Regions from separate parts of the Neobacillus sp. NPDC093127 genome, predicted to be linked through region 1. Evidence: predicted binding sites of a transcription regulator. Region 1 holds the regulator's gene; each other region holds the start of a gene.
The links. The regulator Rex, encoded in region 1, represses fermentation and respiration genes when NADH is low (regulators of the CRP and FNR family bind a similar motif). The targets are predictions, from matches to a motif close to TTGTGAAATATTTCACAA.

Region 1 (3,283 bases):
AATTGTCCCCTCTCCTCTAATGCTGATTTTATCGTAATGGCCGCCTGGATAACTTCCTGAACCATTAATAATTAGATTTCCACTTTTCTCCATCAACTTCTCCCCCTATTAAGCCTTTTTTGACTCACCAACAACGGCATTTTTATCCTGCGAAAATTCTTCTGTGTATTCGACTACGCCAATGTGACAATTAGCCCCAATCTTGACCTGATTGCCTCGGACCACTTTTGCGATCGTATTTTCAAGTTCAATGATGTCCCCTTCAACTAAGTCCGTTTCCAGCTGCGTTTTAAGAAAAGGCTTGAATAACGTGCCGATGAACGACCCTTTTTGTTGTTTTACGGTGATTGACTGTCCGCCAATTTCTTTTGCCTTACATTCTCCGTATATCTCAATATCTACTTGATCGGCATTTAACAATCCGCCAATCGTAAAGCGACATTTTCCTGTAAAAATTTCAGCTTCACAATCTTCACCCACCGCTAAAATCCCATGAAGGTTTATTTCCTCACATTTCACTTTGCCGCCAACAGAGGCTTTACCTGAAACCTGTAAATGTTTTGAATATAGGTTTTTCTCAATTTTTGCTGTTCCTTCAACTGTAACCTGTTCGCTATCGATGGTTCCTTTAAAACTCGCATTCCCACTTACTTTCGCTGTATTTGCTAGCACATCGCCTTTAACCGTTCCTGAACCATTGCATTCAAAGTCACTGCACTCCAAATTGCTGTTAACCGTTCCACGTCCATTCAAGGTAACCAGCTGGAATTTTCCGCCATTAGATGCCCCAATCCCATTAATGATCAAATCTCCTCTATTTTTTAATTCCATTGCCATTCTCCTTTATAATAATTTCGACTTAATCTCTTCCATACATGTCATCAGTGACAGCAACACTACCATTTTGGTTCCCGGTTCTAAATAAACGGCTTCTGCATTTATTAATAATAGACACGAAGATACTCCAAGCTTTCGGGTAATCACCAATTCACAGCTTTTTTGCTTGATAAGCGGTGCATGATTCTTTAATACTTGTAAGACCATTTTCCCTTCATCCAAATTAATTTCACCTGACTGAAGCAGCTTTTCTAACACATAAACTTCAAGAATTCTTGGAAAGTTAAATGTAAAACCGCTCTGATCATTCTCTAGGTAAAAATTCATCACTGCAGCAGAAACAATGTTACGTTTGATTAATTCATCCTTTTCCAATTGCAAATCACTAATATTCGGAGAAAACATATCGGCCAGTGCATCTAACGAAAGATTTTCCTTCATTGTTTGGATTTTATCGATTCTTTCTAAAATTTTTTCTTTTGGAAAAAAGGTTTCCTGACCGGTAAACGTCGACTTTCGAATAAACCATTCTTCAGGAATCAAATCCTTTCGTTTCCATCTATATAGCTGCCCGTACGAAATCCCTGCAAGATCTAATAAGTCCTTCTTAGAAATTAACTCCTCGCTCATTTTTGAAAACCCCTTTCTGTTTTATAATGTAACATAACACTGTTACGCAAGTAAAGTAAAAAAATAAAAAAGGGCCATTCACGAGATGATGCTCGCAAAAAAGCCCTTTTACCATTATTCTTCTATCTCGACAGTTGGATAGTGCTTTAAAAAATATATCAGTGATTGCAGTTCTACTGCTAAATCGATATGATGGACCCGAATGGACGGAGGGACATTTAATCGTGCCGGTGTAAAATTTAATATCCCTCTCACATCAGCCTTCACAAGTCGATCGGTAATCTGCTGAGCGACCGGCGCAGGAACGGTAAGAATCGCTACCGATATATTTTCATTGGCAAGGACGGTCTCCAATTCATCGAGATGGTAGACCGGTACCTCACGAATCATCGTTCCCATTTTATTCGGATCGACATCAAAGGCAAATTCTATTTTTGTGTTATTGTTTTTTAAAAAATTATAGTTTAAAAAGGCGGTACCAAGATTACCGACCCCAATTAAGGCCACCTTTGTTAGTTCATCTTGATCTAAGGTTTTGCGGAAGAAGGTTAATAAGTAATTAACGTTATAGCCGTAGCCCTTTTTCCCCAAAGCCCCGAAATAGGAAAAATCCCTGCGAATGGTTGCCGAGTCCACTTTCACTGCTTCGCTCAGTTCTGCAGAAGAAACCCTTTGTTTACCGGAAGAATGAAGGTTTTTTAAAAATCGATAGTAGAGGGGCAGCCGTTTTGCTGTCGCCTGTGGTATTTTCATTGTTTCATTACCCATAATCTCCCACACCCCTTGGATGATTTAGTTAAATTTTATCGGTTCGTTTATAATCCCCGTTTTTACCGCCCGTTTTTTCGACTAAATACGTCGGTCCGATTACCATGCCCTTGTCCACTGCTTTACACATATCATAAACGGTTAAGGCACAAGCTGAAGCTGCTGTTAACGCTTCCATTTCCACACCCGTGTTCCCTTTTGTTTTTACCGCTGCCGCAATATGTAGGTGATAGTTGTCTAGGTGGTCCGCTTCCCATGAGAAAGAAATATTCACACCTGTAAGCGGAATCGGATGACACATCGGAATCAAATCCCATGTTTTTTTCGCCGCCATTACCGCAGCAACCTGGGCAACAGCTAACACATCGCCCTTTTTCATTTCATTATTGGTTATCTTTTCATAAATCTCTTTACTTACAGTTATGCTGGAATGGGCAAGAGCGGTCCGTGCTGTTTCTGGTTTATCGCTGACATCGACCATTTTCGCCCTGCCTTCTTCATTAAAATGTGTAAAATCTGCCATATAAATAATCCTCCTCTCAAATCATACACTATTTTTCCGGTAATGTGTGTGAAACTTTGAACTAGTTGAGACATTTTTTTTCGTTGAAAGATACCCGCTCTTCAAGCCCTTTATTGCCGACACTCTAGTAATACGGTACACTATTTGTATGGAAAAGGGGCGGAGCGCCGCAAAAATTTATCAGATTATCAGATTTAGGTGAAAAAAAATTTTTTGTTACTTTGAATAGATGAAGCTTAGCTTTGCTCACACCGCCTTTATTGGCAGGAATGATTCTCTGAATAAGTTTCCATAGTAAATGATGGTGTGGAACGCCATATTGGTTTTGTATAAGAGGTGAATGAAAATGATTTTACTGCAGGTCAATCAACTACAAAAATATTATGGTGCTGACCTTATTTTATCGAATATTAAGCTGGAATTACAAACGCGAGACCGCGTGGCACTTGTTGGCCGCAATGGTGCAGGCAAATCGACGCTATTAAAGATCATTGCCGGTCACTTGTCACATGATGGCGGGGATAT
Region 2 (3,283 bases), on a different contig from region 1:
ACGATATTGGATTGCGGAGCATCATAATACTCCGACGCTCGTCAGTTCAGCAACGTCAATCTTAATTAAACATACATTAGAGCATACCAATCACATCCGTGTTGGATCGGGGGGGATTATGCTTCCTAACCATTCCCCGTTAGTGGTAGCTGAACAATTCGGAACGATGGCGACGATTTATCCGAATCGTGTGGACCTTGGTCTAGGCCGTGCACCTGGTACCGATATGATGACGGCAAATGCGCTAAGACGCTCGAAAAATGATTCTGTTTATACATTTCCAAATGATGTAAAGGCCTTGCTTACCTATTTTGGTCCGGAAGAACAGCAAGATTATGTGCGAGCCTATCCTGGTGTTGGCGCGAATATACCGATCTATATTCTCGGCTCTTCCACAGATTCCGCTTATTTGGCAGCTAGTCTGGGTCTTCCCTATGTATTTGCCTCCCATTTTGCCCCAAGATTCATGGAAGAAGCGATTTCGATTTATCGTGACCGCTTCAAGCCGTCAGAGTATTTAAACAAACCATATATGATGGTTTGTTTAAATGTCATTGCAGCGGAGACAGATGAAGAAGCCAACTGGTTATCAACAACGAAGCACCAATTTTTCCTGAATGTGGTCCGTGGTTCGCGGAATCCGTTACAGCCGCCCGTTGAAAACATGGATGAGCTTTGGAATCCGATGGAAAAAGAAATGGCCGCATCGATGTCAAGTGTGACGTTAATGGGAAGCCAAGAGACAGTCAGACAACAGTTGATCCGTTTTCAAGAAAAATATAACGTTGATGAAGTCATGGCAGTGTCCTATATTTACGATCCTAATAAACAAAAACGCTCGTATGAAATATTAAAAGCAGTGGTAGATGGGGAATGATGAAATAAAAATATACCAATGCTGAAGGAGAAAAAAGTGTCAGGCACCATCCAAAAATTGGATGGTGCCTTTGTTATTGTTATCCTAATATTAGCCATCACTATTCGTAGTTTATCGAACACCAAAACTATCAATCATAGTAAATTTTCATTCAAAATGCTAATGATTTGCTCGATAATTTTTTGTTGAAAAGGTGATTATGAACATTCGGTGACACATTCCATTTGGAGGTGTCCTTTCTAACGTTTTGGTATTAAGATATAGTCAAGAGTGTGATTTATATCACATATTAATCTAAAAATTGGTTTTCTAGAATAATAGAAAGGGGAATTACTATAAAATGAAATGGGCTTTATTGTCACTTCTTTTTACTATAGCCACTGTGCTAACGGGTTGTGAACCATTAAAGGTTTTGGATCCTAAAGGACCGCAGGCAGCCACACAAGCCAAGGACATTATGCTGTCAATCGGAATTATGTCGATTATTGTTCTGGCCGTTTTTGGTATCCTGATATTTATGCTGACAAAATATCGTGCATCGAAACAAAGTAAAGATTATGAGCCTCCCCATATTGAAGGGAGTTTGCTAGTTGAAACAATTTGTGTAGGAATTCCAGTACTAATTGTCATTTTCCTCTCAATTGTATCTGTTCAAAGTAACTATAAAGTTGAAGCGAAACCGGCGGGGTATGGTGATAAAGAACCATTAATAATTTACGCATCCTCCTCAAATTGGAAATGGCATTTTAGTTATCCGGAAGAAAACATTGAAACAGTTAATTATTTGTACATTCCAACAGACCGGCCAATTGAATTTAAGCTTTATTCCTATGGACCAATCACGAGTTTCTGGATTCCTCAGCTTGGAGGACAAAAATACGCGATGTCTGACATGGTCAACACGCTGCACTTAGCAGCAGATGTTCCAGGTGAATACATGGGGCGTAATGCGAACTTTAGCGGGAAGGGCTTTGCAGAAAATACGTTTAATGTAAAGGCTATGTCTGAGACTGAATTTGATAAATGGGTTAAAGAGGTTAAGAAAACCGCAAAACCTTTGACAGAAGACAAATTTACCGAATTACTTAAACCGGGTCATCTGGGGCAGTCCACGTACACTGGAACCCATTTAGGATTTTTGCCGCCGCCTGAAGGTGAACATGGTGGACACAACCATGGTTCAGGTCATTCTATGAACATGGAAAAAGATGAAAAAGCAAATGAAACTAGTTCAGAATCAGAACATCATCACCATTAATAGTTTTAATGTTTGAAACGATTGGAAAAAAATTCTCCTGAAAGGAGTCAAATTAGTATGGATTTCTTTGATCGCTTTGCCATCCCAAATCCAAGTCCTGTGATTTATGCCTCGATGGTTGCTATTGGTCTAACAGTTATCGCAATCATCGCCGGGGTAACTTATTTTAAAAAGTGGGGTTATCTATGGCAAGAATGGTTAACAACAGTTGACCATAAACGGATTGGGATTATGTATTTAATCTCTGCACTTTTAATGTTATTCCGCGGTGGGGTGGACGCAATTATGATGCGGGCACAGCTGGCTGTTCCGGATAACAAACTGCTAGATGCTCAGCACTATAATGAAATTTTCACTACACACGGAGTCGTCATGATTATCTTTATGGCGATGCCATTTATTATGGCATTAATGAACTTTGTTGTGCCATTACAAATAGGGGCGCGCGACGTAGCGTTCCCGCGTTTAAATGCCTTAAGTTTCTGGTTGTTTTTTATGGGTGCAATGCTCTTTAACATTTCTTTTGTTATCGGAGGCTCACCAGACGCCGGATGGACTTCGTATTTCCCGCTGGCAGGTACCGATTTTAGTGAATCGGTAGGGACGAATTATTATATGATTGCGATTCAAATTGCCGGTATTGGGACATTAATGACGGGGATCAATTTTATCACGACCATTCTAAAAATGAGAGCACCAGGGATGACATTGATGAAAATGCCGATGTTCACTTGGGCTTCATTAGTAACGAATGCGATCATCGTTTTTGCGTTCCCAGTATTAACCGTATTACTGGCAATGGGAACCATGGATCGATTATTTGGAATGCATTTCTTTACTACGACGAATGGCGGCATGGATATGCTTTGGGCGAACTTCTTCTGGGTTTGGGGACATCCCGAGGTGTATATCTTAATTTTACCGGCATTTGGGATTTACAGTGAGGTTATTTCAACCTTTGCTCGAAGAAACCTTTATGGTTATAAATCAATGGTCGGGTCAATGGTGATTATTTCACTTCTCTCATTCTTAGTTTGGACGCACCATTTCTTTACCATGGGTCAAGGGGCACTGACAAATAGTATCTTCTCGATTACCACTATGGCGATCGCTGTTCCGACAGGTGTAAAAATATTTAACTGGCTGTT
Region 3 (3,283 bases), on a different contig from region 1:
ATAACGATATGTCCATTTTCTCTTGCTTTTTTAAGGATTTCCTTTGTTTTTGTTGAAATTGTTTTATCATCTTTTAATAATGTCCCATCAAGGTCTAATGCAATTAAATGTCTCTCTGTCATAAAGGGGTCCCCTTCTTACTATTAATTTTTATCAATCAATGCGTCGCTTTAGGAAAATGTTTGTCTCCATGATACACTAACATTATGGGGAATTATTTTCTCTATACTTACCATGTTAACAATTTTATAGCTAACCTGTAAAAAAATTCACATCAAAAGCTATAGAAAACAGATATACTAATTTTATTTCAGGTTAATTTATACTAGATAATATCAATAAATAGGAGTGAATGGAAATGAATGAAGAATTAAAAGAAAATATAATGGGTGCAATGGAGTTAGTTATTGACCCTGAGCTTGGCGTAGATATTGTTAATTTAGGTTTGGTCTATGATGTTGAAATGGATGATGAAGGGCAGGTAACGGTTACGATGACATTAACCTCAATGGGCTGCCCGCTCGCCGGAACGATTGTGGATCAAGTTAAAAGAGCTTTGGCAGATATCCCTGAGGTCAAAGACACAGAAGTAAATATCGTTTGGAATCCACCATGGAACAAAGAGATGATGTCGCGATATGCGAAAATAGCCTTAGGAATTCGTTAAGGGGCAGTGAACCAATATGAAAAATAAAATCTTATTAGTAAGCTCGAATCAGCTCGGCAGGGGAGACCAAGTACTTGGTGAAAATATCCTTGAAACATTTTTTACGATTTTGAAGCAAAAGGATGAGCTTCCTGTCGCTGTTTTTTGTATGAACAGCGGCGTGCTGACGATGACCGAGGATTCGTTTGTTTCCGTACATTTGAAAGAATTAGAAGACATGGGCACAGAAATTTTTGCCTGTAAAACTTGTGCAGACCACTATGGAGTAAGTGAAAAATTGACAGTTGGCAAAATCAGCGGAATGGCAGATTTTATTGAACTAGCGGCTAAATATGAAGTATTAACCATTTCTTAAAAACAGCAGAAAAAATCTCTGCTGTTTTTTTTGCCTTCACAAAACAGACAAAATATAAGGTGTAGGTTGTGAGATAGTTCACTTTTTTATAACTTTAACACCTTTATAATACAGGTATTAAGGCTGTTTGAGTTTGAAATAGCCGGTTTTGGGAGGCGTTTCATATGGCTTTTAGCCGAGATTTTAATAAAGATCCATTTATCGTAATTTGGGAACTCACCAGGGCGTGTCAATTAAAATGCCTGCACTGCCGAGCGGATGCCCAGTATAAAAGGGATCCTCGTGAGCTATCGTTTGAAGAAGGTAAACATTTAATTGATCAAATATATAACATGAACAATCCAATGCTTGTATTTACGGGCGGAGATCCACTTATGAGGGAAGATGTATTTGAAATTGCGAAATATGCAGTTAAAAAAGGCGTACGTGTATCGATGACACCAAGTGCGACACCAAATGTTACCAAAGAAGCAATTGAAAAGGCAAAAGAAGTGGGACTTGCACGTTGGGCCTTTAGTATTGATGGACCTACAGCAGAGGTTCATGACCATTTCCGCGGCACGGCTGGTTCATTTGATCTCACCATGGAAAAAATTAAATATTTGCATGAAGTTGGATTACCGATTCAGATTAATACGGTTATTTCCAGATACAATATTGAATATCTTGAAGAAATGGCAAAAATGGTTGAAGATTTGAACTGTGTCTTATGGAGTGTCTTTTTCCTAGTTCCGACTGGAAGAGGCCAGGCATCTGATATGATTTCCCCAGTTGAACACGAAAAAGTTTTCAGATGGCTTTATGAACTAAGCAAGCTTGTGTCCTTTGATATTAAAACAACAGAAGCTATGCATTACCGCCGTGTTGTGATTCAGCAAAAAATGCGTGAAGCGAAGGAAACGGCAGATGAAATTGATTATTTAAGTGCCCTAACGGAAAAAGGGCTAACAGGCTCAATCGACGGTCTTGGACGTGCACCGAAAGGCGTTAATGATGGAAATGGTTTTGTATTTATTTCGCATATTGGGGATGTGTACCCAAGTGGACTTTTACCTGTCAAGGCAGGTAATATTCGTGAAACTCCTTTAGCAGAAATATACCGGGAGTCGCCAATATTCCAATCGTTAAGAAATCCAGATCTTTATAAAGGAAAATGCGGCGTTTGCGAATTTCGCTATGTATGCGGCGGCTCAAGGTCACGGGCCTATGCGATGACAGGTGATTACCTTGAAAGCGAACCATTCTGTGTCTATATTCCAAAATCATTAAGAGAGAAACAAGTGCAATAAAAAAACGAGGCTGCCTCACTAATTTGAGACAGCCTCGTAAAAAACAATAATCTTAAAAGATAAGAAAGTAATTTTTGACTTTGAGAATTGTCCAGCTCCAGCGCCCTAGCGGCTAGTGTCCTTCGCACTCCGCCCTACGATAAGTCAAGCACGAATGCGCTCCGCTCTTCGTGTTTCCTTTATCTCAGTTGGAGTGCTCCAGGCCATACGCCGCTGACCAGGGCGCTTGCGCTTTTCTTATTCTATATTACAGTAAACCGCTGAACAATTTTCACAGCCAATTTCGTCCTTTAAGTATTGTAAATTCAATATCGATATTTTTCCTTTTTTAACAGCAATGATTTTATCACGCTTTAAATCACTAAGAATGCGGTTGGTACTTTCCCGGGAGGTGCCGCAGAAGTTTGCGAGTTCTTGATTGGTTAACGGAAGGTCGATTAAAATTTCGTTGCCTTTTGGAATGCCGTAACTATTAGACATCCGAATAAGTGTTGAGAATAGGGCGCCGCGTTTTCCATTTAAGACTAAATCACGAAATTTCGTCTGTGTTTTACGAAAATGGTCACTCATCCATTTCATAAATTCAAACGCAAGCTTACTATTTTGAAAAATTTCACTTTCAATCACTTCTTTTTTAATCGCGACAATTTCTCCTTCCTCTAGAACCTTGGCACTTAATAAATACCTTGGGTTGTCAGTAAAAAGGGTTAATTCGCCGCAAATATCGTTTACCCCACAAATTCTTAAGGAAAGTTCACGGCCGTCTGAAGTGATTTTGCTAATTTGAATTTTGCCGGAAACGATAATGTAGAGCTCTTCCGCGAGCATTCCCTCTTGAAATAGGAAGGTTCCTCTTTCACTTCTAAATTTCCGATCAGCAAATTTAAGCAATTCTTTTATTTCAATTGAATGGGTTGGTTTCATTGTCATCATCGTCATTAGATTCACCTCTAAATTCTTTTTTTAGATAAT

Region 2: a site for Rex is predicted at 1,148-1,165, ahead of qoxA (cytochrome aa3 quinol oxidase subunit II). Genes of this name have one in related genera too.
Region 3: a site for Rex is predicted at 1,089-1,106, ahead of ACIQCO_RS10460 (TIGR04053 family radical SAM/SPASM domain-containing protein). Genes of this name have one in related genera too.

Annotation. Positions count from the first base shown of each region.
Region 1 covers NZ_JBIVOP010000022.1:5,395-8,677, reverse strand. The annotation lists gene ACIQCO_RS22940 (cytoplasmic protein) at 1-93, opposite strand, end outside; gene ACIQCO_RS22935 (polymer-forming cytoskeletal protein) at 109-831, opposite strand; gene ACIQCO_RS22930 (YhbD family protein) at 844-1,467, opposite strand; gene ACIQCO_RS22925 (redox-sensing transcriptional repressor Rex) at 1,582-2,235, opposite strand; gene moaC (cyclic pyranopterin monophosphate synthase MoaC) at 2,264-2,758, opposite strand; gene ACIQCO_RS22915 (ABC-F family ATP-binding cassette domain-containing protein) at 3,105-3,283, shown strand, end outside.
Region 2 covers NZ_JBIVOP010000017.1:65,270-68,552, forward strand. The annotation lists gene ACIQCO_RS20885 (LLM class flavin-dependent oxidoreductase) at 1-877, shown strand, start outside; gene qoxA (cytochrome aa3 quinol oxidase subunit II) at 1,218-2,135, shown strand; gene qoxB (cytochrome aa3 quinol oxidase subunit I) at 2,193-3,283, shown strand, end outside.
Region 3 covers NZ_JBIVOP010000006.1:103,016-106,298, reverse strand. The annotation lists gene ACIQCO_RS10475 (Cof-type HAD-IIB family hydrolase) at 1-122, opposite strand, end outside; gene ACIQCO_RS10470 (metal-sulfur cluster assembly factor) at 359-667, shown strand; gene ACIQCO_RS10465 (DsrE family protein) at 684-1,022, shown strand; gene ACIQCO_RS10460 (TIGR04053 family radical SAM/SPASM domain-containing protein) at 1,187-2,311, shown strand; gene ACIQCO_RS10455 (Crp/Fnr family transcriptional regulator) at 2,549-3,241, opposite strand.